DNA from 3 places in the Rouxiella sp. T17 genome. Region 2 is predicted to be linked to each of the others. Evidence: riboswitches for the same ligand, from Rfam matches in the RefSeq annotation. Region 2 holds a riboswitch; each other region holds the start of a gene.

Region 1 (6,933 bases), on a different contig from region 2:
CTATCTGTCGGCCCGCCTCGCCCGCAAGAGAGAATTGCGTCGCGGATCCGTTCGGCAACGATCCGTCAGGTAGCCATAATTTGCCATCCTGACTGAGGATCCACCAGCCGCTATGTTGATCTGTTATTTGCATTTCCATGTTGTTGTTGCATAACCTCGACTACACTGACAGTCTGGAAGATAAAGTGATTTTAGTAAGCTTTAACCTTTACCTTAAACGTCTGACAAAAAAAATTTCGGAGTCAACCATGTTAACTCGTCTCGAAAGGCTGACCCAACGCGTTGGCGGCAGTAATGAGTTGGTCGATCAGTGGCTACATGCAAGAAAAGAACTGCTGGTTTCATATCTCACCCTCGTGGGCTTGAAACCGAATAAAGAAGCTCATATTCCGCTTAACGAAAAGGCCCTCGACAGTTTCTGTCATCACCTGGTTGATTACCTCTCTGCAGGTCACTTCCACCTCTATCACAGGATAGTTGAAGAAGTCGATGGTACCCAAGCCGCGATTTCCCAACAGGTCGCCGCAAGAATTTTCCCGGCTTTGGAAGCCAATACCGAAACCATTATGGCCTTCCATGACAGCTATACCGATACCGAATTCAAGGACGACGATATTTTCGCCTTCCACTATGCGCTGTCAGATATTGGCGAAGCGCTCGATGCCCGCTTCGAGCTTGAAGATCAGCTGATCAATCTGGCGCTGGCTTCAAAATTTGACGTTTTGCCGCCTGTTGCAAACGACGAAGCCATCGTGCGACCTGCATAACAGTTTTCGCTAAAAACCCTGCAAAGGGTTGTGTTTTAAAATGAGCCTCGTATATTGAGGCTTCTTAAACGGCCTGTCACTAGAGGCCAATTCTTGTCGGAGTGCCTAGCGTAAACCCTGATTTATCGGGAATTTACCAGGCTGAGACCGTTAATTCGGGATCCGCGGAACCTGATCGGGTTAGTACCCGCGAAGGGAACAAGAGTAATTTATTGCGTTTGGCTTTTATCGCCGTTTCCTGTCACTCAGGGGCGCGACAAGGTTCAGATACACGCTTTACTCCCGCCGTAAACCTCCTGACAAGCAATTTTCCCTATCGCTAATCACGAGGAATTTGCTATGTCGAACACCCCTGAAGTCCAGATCGAACCCGTAAAAAAAACCAGTAATCGCCGTCAGCAGCGCGCAGAAGCGCAGGCGTTTATCGACAGTTTACAGGGCGTCGCTTTCCCAAACTCCAAACGTATTTATCTACAGGGCAGCCGCGCCGATATTCAGGTGCCGATGCGCGAGATCCAGCTTAGCCCGACGATGATCGGCGGCAGCAAAGACGATCCGAAGTTTGAAGATAATGAAGCAATTCCGGTGTATGACACAGCCGGGCCTTACGGCGATCCCGAGTCTACCATCGACGTGCATCGCGGTCTCGACAAGGTACGCGCCAGCTGGATCCGCGATCGTCACGATACGGAAGAGCTCGCGGGGGTCAGCTCCGGTTTTACCCAGCAGCGCATGGCCGATGAAGGCCTCGATCACCTGCGTTTTGACCATCTTCCACGCCCGCGCAAAGCCAAAGCGGGCCACTGCGTGACGCAAATGCACTACGCGCGCAAAGGCATTGTGACGCCAGAAATGGAATATATTGCGCTGCGTGAAAACATGGGTCGCGAGCGTATTCGCGGTGAAGTGCTGCTGCAACAGCATCCGGGTGAAAGTTTTGGCGCCACGCTGCCGCAAAATATCACGCCCGAATTTGTCCGTGACGAAGTTGCCGCCGGACGCGCCATTATTCCCGCCAACATCAATCACCCCGAATCCGAGCCGATGATCATTGGCCGTAACTTCCTGGTAAAAATCAACGCCAACATCGGTAACTCCGCCGTGACCTCGTCGATTGAAGAGGAGGTCGAGAAGCTGGTGTGGTCCACCCGCTGGGGCGCCGACACGGTGATGGATCTTTCCACCGGCCGCTACATTCACGAAACCCGCGAATGGATTATGCGTAACAGTCCGGTGCCGATTGGTACTGTGCCAATTTATCAGGCGCTGGAAAAAGTCAACGGCGTGGCGGAAGACCTGAACTGGGAAATGTTCCGCGACACGCTGTTGGAGCAGGCCGAGCAAGGCGTCGATTACTTTACTATTCACGCGGGCGTGCTGCTGCGCTACGTGCCGATGACCGCCAAACGTCTGACCGGCATCGTCTCGCGCGGCGGTTCGATCATGGCGAAATGGTGCCTGTCGCACCACAAAGAGAGTTTCCTGTATCTGCATTTCCGCGAAATCTGCGAAATTTGCGCCGCCTATGACGTGTCGCTGTCGCTGGGTGACGGGCTGCGTCCGGGGTCGATTCAGGATGCCAACGACGAAGCGCAGTTTGCCGAGCTGAAAACGCTGGGCGAGCTGACCAAGATTGCCTGGGAATATGACGTGCAGGTGATGATTGAAGGTCCGGGGCACGTGCCGATGCAGATGATCCGCCGCAACATGACCGAAGAGCTGGAAAAATGCCACGAAGCGCCGTTCTACACGCTGGGGCCTTTGACTACGGATATTGCGCCGGGTTATGACCATTTCACGTCCGGCATTGGCGCGGCAATGATTGGCTGGTTCGGCTGCGCGATGCTGTGCTACGTCACGCCGAAAGAGCATCTCGGCCTGCCGAATAAAGAGGATGTGAAACAGGGTTTGATCACCTACAAAATCGCGGCGCACGCGGCGGATCTGGCAAAAGGCCATCCGGGCGCGCAGATCCGCGATAACGCCATGTCGAAGGCGCGTTTCGAATTCCGCTGGGAAGATCAGTTCAATCTGGCGCTGGATCCTCACACCGCCCGCGCCTATCACGACGAAACGCTGCCGCAGGAATCCGGCAAGGTCGCGCACTTCTGCTCGATGTGCGGACCAAAATTCTGTTCGATGAAAATCACTCAGGAAGTTCGCGATTACGCCGCCGCGCTGGAAGCCAAGGCGATCCCGATTGATATCGTGGAAACCGGCATGCTGCAAATGTCGAAAACCTTCCGCGCCAGCGGTGGCGAACTTTATCATCCCGCCGACAAAATTGAAGAAGGAGTGGGTAAATGACTATTCCGTCTATTCAGACCCTTTCCACTGCCCCGTTTATCCCGTCTACCCCGTTTCCCGAGGTGCCGTATTATCTCGGGCTTTATCCGGTCGTCGACAGCGTAGAGTGGATCCGTCGCTTGCTGGAAACCGGCGTTAAAACGCTGCAACTGCGCATCAAAGATTTGCCCGACGACGAGGTCGAACCCGCGATTATCGAGGCCATTAAATTAGGCCACCAGCATCACGCGCGGTTGTTTATCAACGATTACTGGCGGCTGGCGGTGAAGCATCAGGCTTACGGCATTCATCTGGGTCAGGAAGATCTGGATAACACCGATCTGCAGGCGATTCACGAGGCCGGAATTCGCCTCGGCGTGTCGACTCACGATGAGAGCGAGCTGGCGCGGGCGGTTAGCGTGCGCCCTTCCTACATTGCATTGGGCCACGTTTTTCCGACGCAAACCAAAGAGATGCCCTCTTCGCCGCAGGGGTTAATCGAGCTGGCGCGACACGTGAAGCAGCTGGATGGCCGTTTTCCGACGGTGGCGATTGGCGGCATTAGTCTGGATCGCGTTCAGCCGGTGATGGAGTGCGGCGTGGGCAGCGTGGCGGTGGTCAGTGCGATCACCAAAGCGACAGATTGGCAGGCGGCAACCCGCCAGCTGCTTGAGCTCTGCCCTTATCGGGATGATCGCCATGTTAAATGATAACGAATTTATGCGTTACAGCCGCCAGCTGCTGCTGGAAGACATCGGCATGGAAGGCCAAGAAAAAATTCGCGCGGGCAAGGTGCTGATTGTCGGCTTGGGCGGGCTCGGATCGCCTGCCGCGCTCTATCTGGCGGCGGCGGGCGTTGGCACGCTGTTTCTCGCCGACGACGACACGCTGCACGTTTCCAATCTTCAGCGGCAAATTCTCTATCGCACCGCCGATACCGATGATTACAAAGCCAAAATTGCCCAGCGCGAGCTGGGTAAGTTAAACCCGCTGTGTCAGACGGAGATTTTCACCCATCGTCTTGATGGCGGAAATTTGGCAGACGTTGTCGCGCGCGCCGATCTGGTGCTGGACTGCAGCGACAATATGGCGACCCGTCACGCTGTTAATAAGGCCTGCGTCGAGGCCGAAAAGCCGTTGATCAGCGGCAGCGCGGTGGGTTTCAGCGGCCAGTTGCTAGTAATCGAACCGCCCTACGCGCACGGCTGTTATCGTTGTCTTTATCCTGATTTGGACACGCCGACCCGCAACTGCCGCACGGCGGGCGTGCTCGGGCCGGTGGTTGGCGTCATCGGCACGTTGCAGGCGTTGGAAGCTATCAAGATGCTGGCGGGTTGCGCCAGCCCGCTGTCTGGAAAACTGCGGCTGTTCGACGGCAAACAGCAAAGTTGGCGCACTCTGCAACTGGCGCCGTCGGCGGATTGCCCAGCCTGCGGAGAGGCGCGATGAAAATCTCTGTCAATGACAGCGACTACGCGTTCGACGCCGCCATCACGCTGGATGAACTGCTGCGGTTCCTCGAACACCCCCAATCTGGCAGCGCGCTGGCCGTCAATCAGGTCATCGTTCCCCGTCCACAGTGGGCGGAATATTTGCTGAAAGACGGCGATAACATTGTGCTATTTCAAGCCATTGCAGGAGGCTGACCCATGCTAAAAATTGCAGATACTACCTTTACCTCGCGGCTGTTTACCGGCACCGGTAAATTCTCCAGCGCCTCTGTGATGCAGCAGGCGATTGTCGCGTCGGGCTCGCAGCTGGTGACGATGGCGATGAAACGCGTCGACTTACGTCGCGGCGGCGATGACATTTTGCGTCCGCTGCAAGAGTTGGGTTTGCGTTTGTTGCCCAATACTTCCGGCGCGAAAACGGCGGAAGAGGCGATTTTCGCCGCCCAGCTGGCGCGTGAAGCGCTTGGCACGCACTGGGTTAAACTCGAAATCCATCCCGATTTGAAATATCTGCTGCCCGACGCCGTCGAAACGCTGAAAGCCGCCGAGGCGCTGGTGAAACAGGGTTTCGTGGTGCTGCCTTATTGCAGCGCGGATCCGGTGTTGTGCAAACGGCTGGAAGAGGTCGGCTGCGCGGCGGTCATGCCGTTGGGCGCGCCGATCGGGTCTAATCAAGGTCTGCAAACGCGCGAGTTTCTGCGCATTATTATCGAGCAGGCGAAAGTGCCGGTCGTCGTCGACGCCGGCATTGGCGCGCCAAGTCAGGCCGCCGAAGCGTTGGAGTTGGGTGCAGACGCGGTGTTGGTGAATACGGCGATTGCCGTGGCGGGCAACCCGATTGCGATGGCGCAGGCGTTTAAACTCGCCGTCGAAGCCGGACATTTGGCGCGCGTCAGCGGACTTGGCGGTAAATCGGCGCAGGCTTATGCCACCAGCCCGTTGACCCATTTTCTGGAGAACGTCTGAGCATGAAGGATTATCAGGGTTCCGGCTTTCAAGATCATTGGAAGACGCTCGACTGGGATGATATTTCGCTGCGCATCAACAGTAAGACGGCGGCGGACGTTGAACGGGCGTTGAATGCGCCCCGCGTGACGCGCGAAGATTTTATGGCGCTCATCTCGCCGGCCGCGCAGGCGTATCTCGAGCCGATGGCGCAGAAAGCCCAGCAGCTTACGCGTCAGCGCTTCGGCAACACGGTCGGTTTTTTCGCCCCGCTCTATCTCTCCAACCTTTGCGCCAACGAATGTACTTACTGCGGTTTTTCGATGAGCAACAAGATCAAACGCAAAACGCTGGATGACGTTGAGATCGAAAAAGAGTGCGAGGCGCTAAATGCGCTGGGCTTCAAACATCTGTTGCTGGTGACGGGCGAGCATAAAACGAAAGTCGGCATGGACTATTTTCGTCGGCATTTTCCCGCTATCCGTCGGCATTTTAGTTCGCTGATGATTGAAGTGCAGCCCCTCGAGCAGGACGAATATGCCGAGCTGAAAACGCTGGGCCTCGACGGCGTGCTGGTCTATCAGGAAACCTATCATGCGCCGACCTACGCCCTGCATCATCTGCGTGGGCAAAAGCAGGATTTTTTATGGCGGCTTGAAACGCCTGACCGTTTGGGTCGCGCGGGCATCGACAAAATCGGGCTTGGCGCGCTGTTTGGGCTGTCGAATAACTGGCGCACCGACAGTTATATGGTGGCGGAGCATCTATTTTATCTTCAGCAAACTTATTGGCAGAGTCGCTATTCGGTGGCCTTCCCGCGTTTACGTCCGTGTGCGGGCGGCATTGAACCGGCGTCGATTCTTGATGAAAAGCAGCTGGTGCAGCTTATTTGCGCCTTCAGGATGTTTGCGCCTGACGTTGAGCTTTCTTTATCGACGCGTGAATCACCTTATTTCCGCGACCACGTGATCCCCGTGGCGATTACCACTGTCAGCGCGGGTTCCAAAACTCAGCCCGGCGGTTATGCGGCCGACGATAAACCGGAGCTCGAACAGTTCGAACCTCACGACAATCGCCCACCCGCCCGCGTCGCCGAAGCACTGACGCAGGCCGGACTGCAACCCGTTTGGAAAGACTGGGATCAGCATCTCGGAAGGATTATTTAGAAGAAAAAAGGTAAAAAAAAACCGCTCAATTAAGAGCGGTTTTTTATTTCAGTTAAGGCAGAGAGAAGAATTAATCTTCGCTGTTACCAAAACCGGCGTTCAGCAACTCGGCCAGGTTTGCCGTTGCTTCGTCAGCGCTAACTGGCGGTGCAACAGGCACATCGCCCAGAGCTTTACGACGAGCACGTTCCTGGTGATACGCGTAACCGGTACCGGCTGGGATCAGACGGCCCACAATTACGTTCTCTTTCAGGCCGCGCAGTTCATCACGTTTACCCGCAACAGCGGCTTCGGTAAGAACTCGCGTCGTTTCCTGGA
Region 2 (6,933 bases):
GTAGTAGCGATTGTGAATGCTATATCAGTAGGAGCCTGGGTGAGTAATGAAATCGAGGAGCATTTCGACCTTATTCATATCGAGTCCGACAGTGCTATTAATGTTTTGTCCAACCCTAGTTTCAACAAGCACCGCTATAAGGCTTGCTACCGTTGGAGTAACGGGCTTGAAGATGAAAACTTGAGACAAATTGCAACTCATAACCCAATAGCTGTTATTCCTGGTCGTGAATGTGCTGTCGCGCTGAGTGAGTGGATTGCATGGGCGTTAAGTTTAGAAGGCAACGATCCCGCAACGACGGCGCTCCGTCGAAATAAATTTTTGATGAATCAAGCGGTAGAACTTGCAGGATTACGAACGACGAAGCAGTTTCTTAGTCATGATGCCGAAGAACTTAAAGATTGGTTTAAGCAATATGGAGAGGGCAAGGTTGTCGTTAAGCCTCCTGATAGTGGTGGTTCAGATGATGTATATATATGCACGTCAGAAACAGACGTTGAAGAGGCAACCCTGAAAATTACGGGTAAGCAAAATTGCTTACATTCCCATAATGATAATGCACTGATACAAAGGTTTATTGAAGGGACAGAATTTGTTGTTAATACAGCGAGTCTTGGAGGTAAGCATAAAGTCACCGATGTATGGAAAGTATCAAAAAAGCTTATTTCTGGCAGAAATCTCTATGACTTTGATGAGCTGTGTGACCCTTGTTCATTAGATACAACACGCGCTATAGAATATACCTTAAAAGCGTTAGATGCCGTCGGAATCGTTAAAGGGGCTGGCCATACCGAGCTAATTTTAGCTGAGGATGGAGCAACGCTTATTGAAATAGGAGCGCGCGTTTCCGGTGCGGCTAATCCGAAAGCCATTCGCCTTGCTACGGGCAGCGATCAGTTGGAACTCATGAGGTTCGCGTATACCCGTCCAGACTTATTTGGTCTAGCCGTGGAGCAATATACACAGTCAAAACTATTACGTTGCATTCATAGTATCGCCTCTCAGCGAAAACCCTTTTCACATGCCGAATTCAAAGGGTTCCTTAATACACTTCCTGGATTTGTGAGTGTCATTATGAAAATAGCCAACAACACACTACTGAGTCCGACTATCGATGTCACATCTTGCCCAGCTGCGTTCTTTATTACAGGCGATAATAAGGATGACATTCAAAATTCCTATGAGTTATACAGGAAATGGGAATCAGAAAATCTGTAATAAATAGATAAATAGATAAATAGATAAATAGATAAATAGATAAATAGATAAATAGATAAATAGATAAATAGATAAATAGCGTACCGGTCAAGTACGCTGGCTAAGGCTTGTATCAACAAGCCGCTTCCCGTAAGCTGGCGCAAGATTTGTTAAATTGCTTATCGACTCGGGGTGCCCTTCTTTGTGAAGGCTGAGAAATACCCGTATAACCTGATCTGGATAATGCCAGCGTAGGGAAGTCGTGGTATCTCGACCGGTACCCCTTCTTGATCGCCGGTTGGGAATTTTATGATGACTCGACCTCCTGTTTTTCCGGGCCGCCTGGCCGCCGACACTCTCACGCAGTTTCGCCAAACCTCACCTTTAGTTCACTGCATGACCAACGACGTGGTGCAATCGATCACCGCCAACGTGCTGCTGGCGCTCGGTGCGTCGCCCGCGATGGTGATTGATTCCCGTGAAGCCGCGCAGTTTAGCGCCATCGCCAACGCGCTGCTGGTCAATGTCGGCACGCTCACTTCTGCACGCGCCGAATCGATGCTTGCCGCCATTCACGCGGCAAACGAAGCCAATAAATCGTGGGTGCTTGACCCGGTCGCCGTCGGCGCACTCGGCTGGCGCACGGAATTCTGCCACCAAATTATTAAGCTAAAACCGGCGGCCATTCGCGGAAACGCCTCTGAAATCATGGCGTTGAGCGGCCTTGCTGCTTCAGGTCGTGGCGTAGACAGCGGCGACACTTCACTGGCCGCGTTACCCGCCGCCGAAGCCTTGGCGCGTCAAACGGGCGCGGTTATCGCCGTAACCGGCGAAGTAGATTACATCACCGACGGCGAAAAAAGCTGGGCGGTACCGGGCGGCGACGCGCTGATGACACGCGTGGTCGGCACGGGTTGCGCGCTTTCGGCAGTGGTTGCGGCGTTTACTTCCTTAAAAGGTGAGCGAGTCGATAACGTTGCCGCCGCCTGCCGCGTGATGTCCTGCGCGGGGGAATTAGCCAGTCGCGAAGCCAAAGGGCCCGGCAGCTTCACGCCAGCTTTCCTTGACCATCTTTACCTGATCGGCGCGGAATCACTTGCGAATGAAAATGCAAACGGAGGCGCATAATGAGTAAGAGAATCAATGTGTTGACAATCGCAGGCACCGATCCTAGCGGCGGGGCGGGCATTCAGGCCGATTTGAAAACCTTTTCGGCACTCGAAGCCTACGGCACCAGCGTCATTACGGCGCTGGTGGCGCAAAATACCCGTGGCGTGCAGTCGGTTTATAATATCGAACCAGATTTTGTTGGCGCGCAGCTCGACTCAGTGCTGAGTGATGTGCGCATTGATAGCGCAAAAATCGGCATGCTGGCAAATACGCAGGTGGTAGAGGTGGTGGCTGAAAGGCTGCGTCACTATCGCAAGCTGCACAAGGGGCCGGCATTCGTGGTGCTCGATACGGTCATGCTGGCGAAAAGCGGCGATCCGCTGCTGACGCCCGACGCCGTCGAGGCACTGCGACATTGGCTGCTGCCGCAGGTGTCGATGATTACGCCAAACCTGCCCGAAGCCGCCGCGTTGCTGAACTGCGAGATGGCGACCGACGAGCGCGAAATGTGCCGTCAGGGCGAGGCGTTGCTGGCGATGGGCTGCGAGGCGGTATTAATGAAGGGGGGCCATTTGAGTGACAGCGAAAGTCCGGATTGGTTAATGACCGCCGACTATCGCGAGCGATTTACGGCACCTCGCGTGGCAACCAAAAATACCCACGGCACGGGCTGCACGCTGAGCGCGGCGCTGGCGGCGATTCGTCCTCGTCAGGCAAATTGGATTGAGACGGTTCGCGAGGCGAAAGCGTATCTACAACAGGCGTTGCAGCAGGCCGACTCGCTGGAAGTGGGTGAGGGCATCGGCCCCGTGCATCATTTTCATCGCTGGTGGTAACTTTCTATTCGTTTGAAAAGCCCTAGTCGTTTTCAAACCATTCGCTGTTTTGCTGGGCGATAGGGGTGATCGAGAAAATCATCTCCTGCAAATGCGCGCGTAGTGCCTGCTCGGCGGCATCGGGATCGCGCGCCTTCAGCGCCGCAAAAATGGTGTAATGCTGGGCAATTAAATTCTCTGGCGGCGAAACTTTGCTTAACGAGAAGAAGCGCACGCGGTCCATCGTCGCCTTGATATTCTCGATCGTTTCCCAGGCTAAACGGCAGTCGATAATCTCGGCAATCAGGCGATGGAATTCATCATCCAGCTGGAGAAATTCCTGCGCCTGCTGGCTTTTGGCGGCCAATTCCTGACGCTGCAAGTTGTGCGCGAGCAACGCTAAATCGCGATCAGTCACCACGCTGGCAGCGCGTCGAACGACGGCGGTTTCAAGCGCTTCGCGAATAAAACGCCCGTCGGCCACGCGTTTGGCGGAAATTTTCATTACAAATGTCCCGCGCTGCGGCAACACCTGCACTAATCCCGCTTCGGCCAGCTTGATAAAGGCTTCACGAACGGGTTGGCGCGAAACGTTGAAGCGGGCTGAAATATCCTTTTCAGACAAAAACGCGCCGGGAGGAATAATACAGGCCACGATGTCCTGACGCAGGGTGCGATAAATCTGCTGATTGACCGGAAGATTACCGTTTAACTCATAAGATTCTGGCATGGCGAAAGCTATGTTCTGAGAATGTAATAACACCATAATAGCATGAGTTTCCAACAGGTTTTGCGATGGAATAAATGGCCAAGGGCAGGAAAGTGATAAATCGGGGCAATCCTGCACCCCGATTTAATGTGCTCTTTACCGTGAGATTTCACTCATCAACTTTTCCGCAATCAGTTCTCCATTCAGCAATCAGTGATGCAACGCGCGCGCGTCCGGCTGATGTTTTGGTGGCTTGACCACGAAGAACACCAGAATAGCGCCCAGCGCGGCAACACCGCCCGCCAGAATAAAGGCGCTGTCGAAATGGCCGGTATTCTGCACAATAAAGCCGGTGACAATCGGGCCGATAATTCCCGACACGCTGCCGATCAGATGAATAAATCCGCTGGCGCTGCCGACTTTTGATTTATGGACCACGTCTTGAATAATCGCCCAATAAATAGCGCCGGTGGTATAAAGGAAGAAGATTGAGACTGACATCAACAATACGGCCGGTACTACGCTGGTCACCACACCGGCCAACGCGACGCACACGGCGGCGGCAAGTAAACTAACGACCAGGACAATTTTACGCGACAACAACAGGCGGCCGGTAAATTTAAAGATGCGGTCGGAAATAATCCCGCCTAATGCCAGACCCACGAAGCCGACAATCCACGGAATAACCGTCGTCAAACTCATCTCTTTAATATTCAGCCCGTGCGCCTGAACCAAATAGGCTGGGAACCAGCTCAGGAAGAAGAACAGAATATAGTTGTAGCAGAAGAAGGCGAAGGCGGTGACCAATATAATCGGCTGACGCAGATAATAGCCCAGCGAATGCGGCGCCTGAGTTAAATCTTCCTCTTCATTAATCTTCTCGCTCTTCAATTGATTAACCAAAAGACGTTCTTGTTCAGTGACACGCTTACTTTTTTCTGGATTATCCGAGGCGATAAAGAACCACACCACCATCCAGACAATACCGATAGCGGCGATAATCATAAAAGCCGGACGCCAGCCGAAGGAGATTGCCAGATAGCCCACAATCGGACCCGCTACCGCACCGCCGAGAGGCGAGCCTGCGCTGAGCAGCCCCATCGCCGTCGCGGCCTGTTTCTTCGGAAACCAGCCGTTGACCATCTTGTTGGCCGAGGCGCAAATCGGACCTTCCGCCATACCAAACAGCACGCGCAGAATAAGCATCGAATAAAAGCCGGTGGCCATCGCCGTCATGCCGCAGAATATTGACCACATCGTTACGGCAATACCCATGACCACGGTCGGCCCGAATTTATCGACCGCCAATCCGCCGATAAAGTTAAAGATGGCATAGCCAAAGAAGAAGCTGCCAAATATCATCCCGAACTGCTCGGGATTAATGGTCAACTCTTTTTCTATCATCGGAACAGTAATCGACAGCGCAACGCGGTCGAGGTAATTTATCATGTAAACCAGACACAGCAGGAATACGATGACCCAGCGTAGATTCTTAAACATGAGCAGCTCCACATGGTGTTATTTTAATCGTGACGCGTGAGAGGTTGTGGTAATAAATTTTTAGGTTATCTTTTACCTAAGCATTTATTACGGTGTTAAAGAGTTATCTTTCAGAAAAATAGTTAAAAATTATAATTTTTATTGGTGAGGCTATTGGCTTGCGATCATTTGAACTTATTTTATTAAAAACAGCGGACAGACGATTTATTTTCCTGCCCGCGTAATCTACATAAACTTCTATGTTCCAAACTTAAGTAAAACTTTGCAGCAGGCGCGCTGATCTTTCTCAAATAGCGTCATCGCTGCTTCAACTTCTTCGCCAGACATGCAGTGCGTCACCAGCTTCTCCGGCTGAATTTTGCCTTCGGCCATCCACTCGATAACCTGCGGAAAACGATGGCTATTCAGGCGTGACGAAAACAGCGACAGCTCTTTGCTGGTAATACTCTGCTGAGTAATGCTGCTGGCATCGCCCGAGAATCCCATCATGCCGATACGTCCGGCGGGGGAGGCGACGTTAATCGCTTCCTGCAAAATTGACGGATGACAGGCCGCGTCAATCACCAGCGTCGGGCGAATATTTTCAGCGGCAAGCTGCTCCGCCACGGATTGCTGCTGATTATTGAGCGTTCTGTCAGCGCCGTTTTCACGCGCCATCTGTAGCCGTTCTTCAATGCGATCGGTAACAATCACGTTTTGCACGCCATAAACGCCTTTCAGTACCTGAATTACGGTCAAGCCCATCGGCCCAGCGCCATAAATCAGCGCGGTATCCTGCGGCGTCGGTTTCAAAAAGGCGGTAATGTTGGCCGCGATGGTGAAAGGTTCAACCATGCTGGCAAGCTGGTCGGGAATGGCCTCGGGCACCACGTAGGCGTTGCTCGCCGGAGCCACCGCGTAATCGCTGAAGCCGCCGTCGCGATGCACGCCGATCACTTTCAGCTCGCTGCACACGTTTGGCCGGCCAACGGAGCACGGATAACAGTGACCGCAACTGACCACGGGATCGATAACGACGCGCTCGCCGATCCGCGCCGCGTCGACGCCTTCACCTACTGCATCGATATAGCCGAAAAATTCGTGACCGATTACCCGAGGATATTTGGCGAACGGATTATGACCGTGATAAATGTGTACGTCAGAGCCGCAAATCCCGGCGTAGCTGACTTTTACACGGATTTCGCCCGCCGCAGGTTGCAGCAGCGGACGGGTTTCAATCACCAGTTTGCCAGGCTGTTGAATGACAATGCTTTTCATAGTTTTTGTCGGCGTTGCGGTTGTCGTCGTCATGATTACCAGCTCCAGAGTGTGCCGTCTTCGAGGCGAGCAACCGGAAGATAGGCCGGTTCATACGGATATTTCGCCGCCAGTTTTTCATCAAAGTCGATGCCAAGACCCGGTTTTTCGCCTGGGTGCATATATCCGTTGTCGAAGGTCCAGTTATGTGGGAACACTTCCAGCATCTGCTCGGAATAGCCCATATATTCCTGCACGCCAAAGTTCGGCACCCACAGGTCGAAATGCAGCGCGGCGGCCATGCACACCGGCGACAGATCCGATGGGCCGTGTGAACCCGTACGTACTTGATATAGCGAAGCAAAG
Region 3 (6,933 bases), on a different contig from region 2:
TGATGCAGCACGTCGAGTAATGACTGATTGATGCCGCCAATCAATACGGCGATTAAAGGCGGCAGAATGAGCAGTAAAGCCAGAGCAATCAGCACCACGTCAGCAATCTTTCGCCCAATAGAATCGGCGGGATCGCGCCAGCGCTGGGCGTGCGTGTGGCCGACCGGCAGCGCCTGACTCAATTTCTGGCTCAGCAACACCAGACCCAAACAGCAAACCAGCTGGATAAGCGCCAGCAGCGCCGCGCGTCCGAGGTCATAGTCGTAACTCAACGCCTGATAGATAGCCAGCTCGATGGTGGTGGCTTTCGGGCCGCCGCCCAGCGACAGCACGGTCGCGAAACTGGCGAAACAGAGCATAAATATCAGCGCAGCGGCGGGCAGAATCTGCCTTTTCAACGCGGGCCATTCGACAAAACGGAACAGCTGCCAGCCGTTCATCCCAAGCTGGGCCGCTATTTGGCGTTGCTCAATGGCTACGTTTTCAAGGGATTGCAGCAGAAGACGCGTGGCGAGGGGCAAATTGAAAAACACGTGGGCGAGCAAAATGCCCTGCAAGCCGTAGGGCGAAAAGGCGTAGCGAATACCCAGCGCGGCGCACAGCTGCGCCAGCCAGCCTTCGCGACCATAGACGCTGAGAATGCCGAACACGGCGACTAACACGGGCAAAACCAGCGTCATGGCGCAGAGTCTAAGCAGCCACTGACGCCCCGGAAAACGCCGCCGATAGAGGCTTCGCGCCAGCAAAATAGCGGGCAGTACGGAGCACAGCGCCGAAAGCAGCGCCTGCCAGAAGGTGAAGCGAATCACGTGCCACAGGTAATTATCCTGCCAGACGGCGCGCAGAGAAAGCGCGGGCGCGTGGCGCAGCAGCGAGCCGAGCGCCAAAAAGGCGACCAGCAGGATAATCGTTGCGGCGACCGCGCCCGGCCACAGCCAGACCGGGATTAGTGGCTGACGGCGTTCTGCCATGCCTGAATCCATTGCGCGCGATTATCGGCGACCGTTTTGGCGCTGTATTGCAGCGAAATAGTCGGCACGGTCAGTTTGTCGTATCCGGCCGGTAAAGGCGTATTAACAACAGGATACATCCAGTTGCCGGTTGGAATGGCTTTCTGGAATCCCGGCGTGGTGACGAATTTCATAAACTTCGCGGCCAGCGCTGGCTGTTTGCTGGCGGCCAGCTGGCCCGCAACTTCAACCTGCATGTAGTGACCTTCCGAGAAGTTGGCTGCCGCGTAGTTATCTTTTTTCTCTTCGATAATGTGATAAGCCGGAGAGGTGGTGTAGCTCAGCACCAAATCGCTTTCACCCTTGAGGAACAGACCGTAGGCCTCGCTCCAGCCTTTAGTGACGGTGACGGTTTTCTTCGCCAGCTTCTGCCACGCTTCAGGCGCTTTATCGCCGTAAACTTTTTGCACCCACAGCAGCAGGCCCAGACCCGGCGTGCTGGTACGCGGATCTTCGTAAATAATCTTCCACGGCTGCGGGCTGTCGAACAGCTCTTGCAGGCTTTTCGGCGGGTTTTTCAGCTTGTCCTTGTTATAGACGAAGGCGAAATAGCCGTAGTCATAAGGCACAAAGGTGCTGTCAGTCCAGCCGCCCGGAATGTCGAGCGTGGTTTTTTCGACGGCAGGTTTAGTGAATAAGCCGGTCTGTTCTGCGGCTTGCAGCAGGTTGTTATCGAGTCCAACCACAACGTCGGCCGGGCTGTTTTTCCCCTCCATGCGCAGGCGATTGAGCAGCGACACGCCGTCTTCGAGCGGCACGTATTTAAGCTCGCAGCCGCAGTCGGCTTCAAAGGCTTTCTTGATGGCAGGGCCCGGGCCCCAATCGGCCGAGAAGGAGTCGTAGGTATAAACGGTCAGCACGGGCTTGGCGGCCAGCGCGGGCGCCGAAACGATCAACAGGCAGGGCAATAATTTTTTAAACACTTTGCACTCCAACTTTTACCTTGAAAAAGAGTAGGCGTGGCAAAGGAGTTTGAGTCAGCGAACTGCACTCTCAAATCCCTTCGCCGGTATTAACCGGATCAGGTTCGACGGGTTTTTTCTCAGCCTTCTCCTGCTTTGCGCGAGCAAAAACAGTCAGTCAGCACCCCGTTGAGAACGGCGTTATTGTAGTGATTAAGTGACTGGGTTGAAAGCAGGTTTATACGTCGGGAGGCGCAAACCAGGCAGATTTAAAGTCAAACCAGCCGAGCGTGTTCATCCTGACGCCGCGCATACTGCGCTGGCCCTGCAACAACAGCCAATGGTGGAACAGGGGATGCACGTGGCCCTCGTTAACCAGATGATGCGCCCATTCGGCCAGAGGCAGCTCACCGGTGCGCCATTTTTTCGCCGCGTTATCCAGTTTCTCTTCGAGACAATACTGGAGCAAAGGCAGTTCGAGCAGCGTGGCGAACAGGGAAAACTCAATCGGCAGCGTAAAATTGGCGCTGCCGAGCCACACGTCGCTCGTGGCTTCACCTCTGTGCCACGTGGCGTAATCGACGATCTGTACCTTCAGTTTAACACCCTGTTCAGCCAGCAACGGAACCAGCGCCTGACAGATATCCTGATACTCCGAGTGATCGCTGTAAAAGGTCACGGTTATCTCTTCAATATCAACGGGCTTGGGCATTTTTTCCTGCGGACGCCGATGGTGCCAGCGCGGCAATAATCCGTAGGCGGGCGACCAATAACGTTGATATGCCGGAGCCGAGGCGTTGAGTAGCGCAATCGGATTAAAGATTTCACACAGCCATTTGCGCAGTTGCGGATGACTGCCCACCGGCGAACGCTGGTCAAACAGTACGAAATAGCAGCCTTCTTCGAGCCGGCTTTCAAGCTGATCGTTGGCCGTGTCGTCGGCCTGCAACTGCACGCCGGAATGAACCAGCTCTTCGGTCAGTTCGGGCAAGACCCAAATATTGACCTCGTCGATCAGCGCGCGATAGCCAAAATAGTCATCAAATGCGCGGATTTTTAGCTGGGTTTGCTGGTTATTAATCACCGCATAAGGCCCCGTACCGATAGGATGACGGGCAAAATCCGCCAGCGATGGCCATTCCTGCGGCAAAATCAGGGCATGAACGCTGCCTAATAGCCAAGGCAACCATGGGTCGGGGGTGTGCAGATGAATATCAATGACGTTGGCGTTCGGCGATTCGACACGCGAAAAATGAGTAAACAGCGGATGGTGTTGCAAGCGACTGAAAGTGCTGATGATATCCGCCATCTCAAGCTCTCTGCCGTGATGGAAATGAATCGCGGGGCGCAGATAAAAACGCCAGTGCAGCGGGCTGATGGCCTGCCAGTGATGAGCTAAATCGCCGCGCAGTTCCCCATTTTCCTCATTTATGCCGACCAGCCCGCTGAAAATCTGTTTGGCGAGATGCGTTTCGGAACGCCGCAGCATGGTGCCGGGCAGCAGATTAGGCAGCGAGCGGTAATAGAGCACGCGAAGAATATGTTTTCCTTGACGAAAACGCCGCCCGAGCTGGGAAAGCAGCATCTGCCGCACCACGGTTTTATCGCCCACCAGCTGCACCAGTTGGTCGACGCGGTCTTGATCTATCAGCTCTTCGGCCCGTTGTTGTTGCAACGCCAAGCCGGTTAGCAGAAACGTCAGCCGCGATTTTTTGCCTCTTCCTATCTCTGCCTGCCAGCTCAGCCAGCCTTCTTTTTGCATACCGCCGAGCAGCGATCGCACGTGTCGACGCGAGCAGTTAAGCACCGCCGAAAGCGCCTGTAGCGTGGTTTTCGTCGGTTTACCGTGGCAATGTTGCCACAGGCGTAAAAACTGTTGTTGCAGACGAGGCGATGACATAAAAGAGGAACTCCAATGAGTGAACTCATCAATTTTTCTTTCCTCATATTACGGCCATACTTTCTGACATCAAGCCGTACTGCCAATAAATGCGCATTGGCAAAGCCAAATCCTCAACATGACGCTATCAGCGTCATTAATGGTTTAACAATTTTCTGAGTAATGGTGAAATTTCACCAGCCAGTGAGGCAACTCACTGGTTTTTTTGTCTTTGCTACTTTAGGCTTTCACCGACTACGCTAAGCATTAATGCGCTTTTTCGCCTGACAGTTTCGCCGTTAACAGGGATGGTTTATGTCTGCCTCTTCACGCCGTTTATCTTTTATATTCGCCACTTTCCTGCTGGTCTCTTTCTTGACGGGGATTGCGGGCGCGCTTCAAGCGCCCACGCTCAGCCTGTTTTTATCTCACGAAGTTAAGGTTCGGCCGCTGTGGGTCGGGCTTTTCTATACCATCAATGCGCTGGCCGGCATCGTCATCAGCTTTTTACTGGCGAACTATTCCGACAAGAAGGGCGATCGCCGCATTCTCCTGTTTTTCTGCTCGCTGATGGCTATCGGCAACAGCCTGGTTTTCGCTTTTAGTCGCGATTATCTGGTGCTGATTAGCGTGGGCGTGCTGCTGGCGGCGATAGGCAATGCTTCGATGCCGCAGCTGTTTGCGCTGGCGCGTGAATATGCCGACCGTTCGGCGCGCGAAGTGGTGATGTTCAGCTCGATGATGCGCGCCACGCTGTCACTGGCGTGGGTATTAGGCCCGCCGGTTTCCTTCATGCTGGCGCTGAATTACGGCTTTACCCTGATGTATCTTTGCGCGGCGGCGGTGTTTGTCTTTAGTGCGGCGATGGTGTGGTTTTTCCTGCCGTCGGTGGCCCGTCTCGAACAGCCCGTCGACAATGTCGTGGTGCACGCCAGCGCGTGGAAAAACAGGGACGTGCGTCTGCTGTTCTTTGCCTCGCTGCTGATGTGGACCTGCAACATCATGTATATCATTGATATGCCGCTGTATATCACGACTAATATGGGTCTGCCCGAAGGGCTTGCGGGCCTGTTAATGGGCGCAGCGGCCGGGCTGGAAATCCCCGTCATGCTGCTTGCCGGATACTTTGTGAAGCGCACGGGCAAGCGCAAGCTAATGTTGGCGGCCGCGGGCTGTGGCGTGCTGTTTTATCTCGGCATGGTGCTGTTCCAGTTCAAGGCGGCGTTGATGATCCTGCAACTGTTCAACGCGATTTTCATTGGCATTATTGCGGGAATCGGCATGCTCTATTTTCAAGATTTAATGCCCGGAAGAGCAGGATCGGCTACCACCTTGTTTACCAATAGTATTTCGACCGGCGCGATACTTGCAGGCGTTTTGCAGGGCAGCATCGTTGAAACCTTTGGCCATTATCAGGTCTATTGGGCCGCGCTGGCGCTGTCAGGATTGGCGCTGATTTTGATGACGAGGGTTAAAAACGTTTAACCCGTCGAGTCGACGGGTTAGGGGAGAGCTGAAAGTGCTGATCGTTTACCGAATCGTTTATTAAGCGCTTACCCAATCACTTCATAAACGACGGCTGGATCTTCTCATAGGCCGAGATATTTTCTTCGTGCTGTAATGTCAGGCCGATGCTGTCCAGCCCATTCATCATGCAGTAGCGGCGGAAACTGTCTATCTCGAACGGATAGCTTTTGCCGCCTGCGCGCACCACCAGATTTTCAAGATCAACCTCAAACTGAACGCCGTGATTGCCCTGAGCCAGTGTAAACAGCTCGTCAATCTGCTCTTCGCTCAGCGTGACCGGCAACAGCTGGTTGTTGAAGGCGTTGTTATAGAAAATATCGGCAAAGCTGGGGGCGATAATTGCGTGGAAACCGTAATCGGTTAACGCCCACGGCGCGTGCTCGCGCGAAGAGCCGCTGCCGAAGTTTTCTCGAGCCAGCAAGATGCTGGCACCCTGATATTCCGGCTTATTCAGAATAAAATCAGGGTTAGGCGTGTAGCCCTGGCCTTCAAGATAGCGCCAGTCATAAAACAGGAACTGGCCGAAACCGACGCGCGTCACCATCTGCAAAAACTGCTTCGGGACGATGGCATCGGTATCGACGTTCGCCACGTCCAATGGCACGACCAAACCGGTATGCGTAATAAATTTTGCCATGAGCGTTTCCTTAATTCAGTTCGCGAACGTCGGCGAAATGTCCGGTGACGGCCGCCGCGGCTGCCATTGCCGGACTCACCAGATGCGTGCGTCCGCCGCGACCCTGACGACCTTCGAAGTTACGGTTGCTGGTAGACGCGCAACGTTCGCCCGGATTCAGGCGGTCGTTGTTCATCGCCAGACACATCGAGCAGCCCGGCAGACGCCATTCGAAACCGGCATCAAGGAAAATTTTGTCCAGCCCTTCTTCTTCGGCCTGCGCTTTCACCGGTCCTGAACCCGGCACCACGATCGCCTGCACGCCCGTCGCCACTTTACGGCCCTTGGCAACCGCCGCCGCCGCGCGCAGATCTTCGATGCGCGAGTTGGTGCAGGAGCCGATAAACACTTTGTCGATAGCCACGTCGGTCAACTTGATTCCGGGCTTCAAGTCCATATAAGCCAAGGCTTTTTCGGCTGAAGCGCGTTCAACCGGATCGGTAAACGACGCCGGGAAGGGAATGGTTTGATTCACGGCCATCACCTGACCCGGGTTGGTTCCCCACGTCACCTGTGGCGCGATTTCAGCGGCGTCGAGCGTGACCACGCGATCAAAAACGGCGTCTTTGTCGGTCTTCATGGTTTCCCAATACGCCACGGCGTCGTCCCAATCCTGGCCTTTTGGCGCGAATTTTCGGCCTTTCAGGTAGGCGTAGGTGGTGGCGTCGGAGGCGACCAAACCGGCTTTGGCACCCAGTTCAATCGACATATTGCACAGGGTCATGCGACCTTCCATGCTCAACGCTTCAACGGCGGGCCCGCAATATTCAACCACGTGACCCGTGCCGCCCGCAGTGCCGGTTTTGCCGATCACCGCCAGAATGATATCTTTCGCCGTGATACCGACAGGCGCTTCGCCAGTGATTTCGATTTTCATCGTCTTGGCGCGGCCCTGTTTCAGGGTTTGCGTCGCCAGCACGTGCTCGACTTCGGAAGTCC

What was found. Region 2 has a riboswitch for thiamine pyrophosphate ahead of thiM (hydroxyethylthiazole kinase). Riboswitches for the same ligand answer to the same signal wherever they lie in the genome.
Region 1: it holds a riboswitch for thiamine pyrophosphate, as region 2 does, so the genes downstream of both, thiC (phosphomethylpyrimidine synthase ThiC) here and thiM (hydroxyethylthiazole kinase) in region 2, are expected to answer to the same signal.
Region 3: it holds a riboswitch for thiamine pyrophosphate, as region 2 does, so the genes downstream of both, thiB (thiamine ABC transporter substrate binding subunit) here and thiM (hydroxyethylthiazole kinase) in region 2, are expected to answer to the same signal.

The regions. Positions count from the first base shown of each region.
Region 1 covers NZ_JAWUEA010000002.1:7,898-14,830, forward strand. Annotated here, with positions in the region: gene nudC (NAD(+) diphosphatase) at 1-139, opposite strand, end outside; gene rsd (sigma D regulator) at 249-767, shown strand; TPP riboswitch at 855-982, shown strand; gene thiC (phosphomethylpyrimidine synthase ThiC) at 1,107-3,074, shown strand; gene thiE (thiamine phosphate synthase) at 3,071-3,763, shown strand; gene SC206_RS00260 (HesA/MoeB/ThiF family protein) at 3,753-4,502, shown strand; gene thiS (sulfur carrier protein ThiS) at 4,499-4,699, shown strand; gene SC206_RS00270 (thiazole synthase) at 4,703-5,470, shown strand; gene thiH (2-iminoacetate synthase ThiH) at 5,473-6,615, shown strand; gene rpoC (DNA-directed RNA polymerase subunit beta') at 6,686-6,933, opposite strand, start outside.
Region 2 covers NZ_JAWUEA010000030.1:93,166-100,098, forward strand. Annotated here, with positions in the region: gene SC206_RS10825 (ATP-grasp domain-containing protein) at 1-1,218, shown strand, start outside; TPP riboswitch at 1,376-1,472, shown strand; gene thiM (hydroxyethylthiazole kinase) at 1,507-2,325, shown strand; gene thiD (bifunctional hydroxymethylpyrimidine kinase/phosphomethylpyrimidine kinase) at 2,325-3,143, shown strand; gene SC206_RS10840 (GntR family transcriptional regulator) at 3,166-3,852, opposite strand; gene SC206_RS10845 (MFS transporter) at 4,042-5,331, opposite strand; gene SC206_RS10850 (Zn-dependent oxidoreductase) at 5,569-6,588, opposite strand; gene manD (D-mannonate dehydratase ManD) at 6,624-6,933, opposite strand, start outside.
Region 3 covers NZ_JAWUEA010000038.1:148,675-155,607, reverse strand. Annotated here, with positions in the region: gene thiP (thiamine/thiamine pyrophosphate ABC transporter permease ThiP) at 1-971, opposite strand, end outside; gene thiB (thiamine ABC transporter substrate binding subunit) at 947-1,933, opposite strand; TPP riboswitch at 1,991-2,111, opposite strand; gene sgrR (HTH-type transcriptional regulator SgrR) at 2,151-3,812, opposite strand; gene SC206_RS17105 (MFS transporter) at 4,107-5,276, shown strand; gene leuD (3-isopropylmalate dehydratase small subunit) at 5,353-5,955, opposite strand; gene leuC (3-isopropylmalate dehydratase large subunit) at 5,966-6,933, opposite strand, start outside.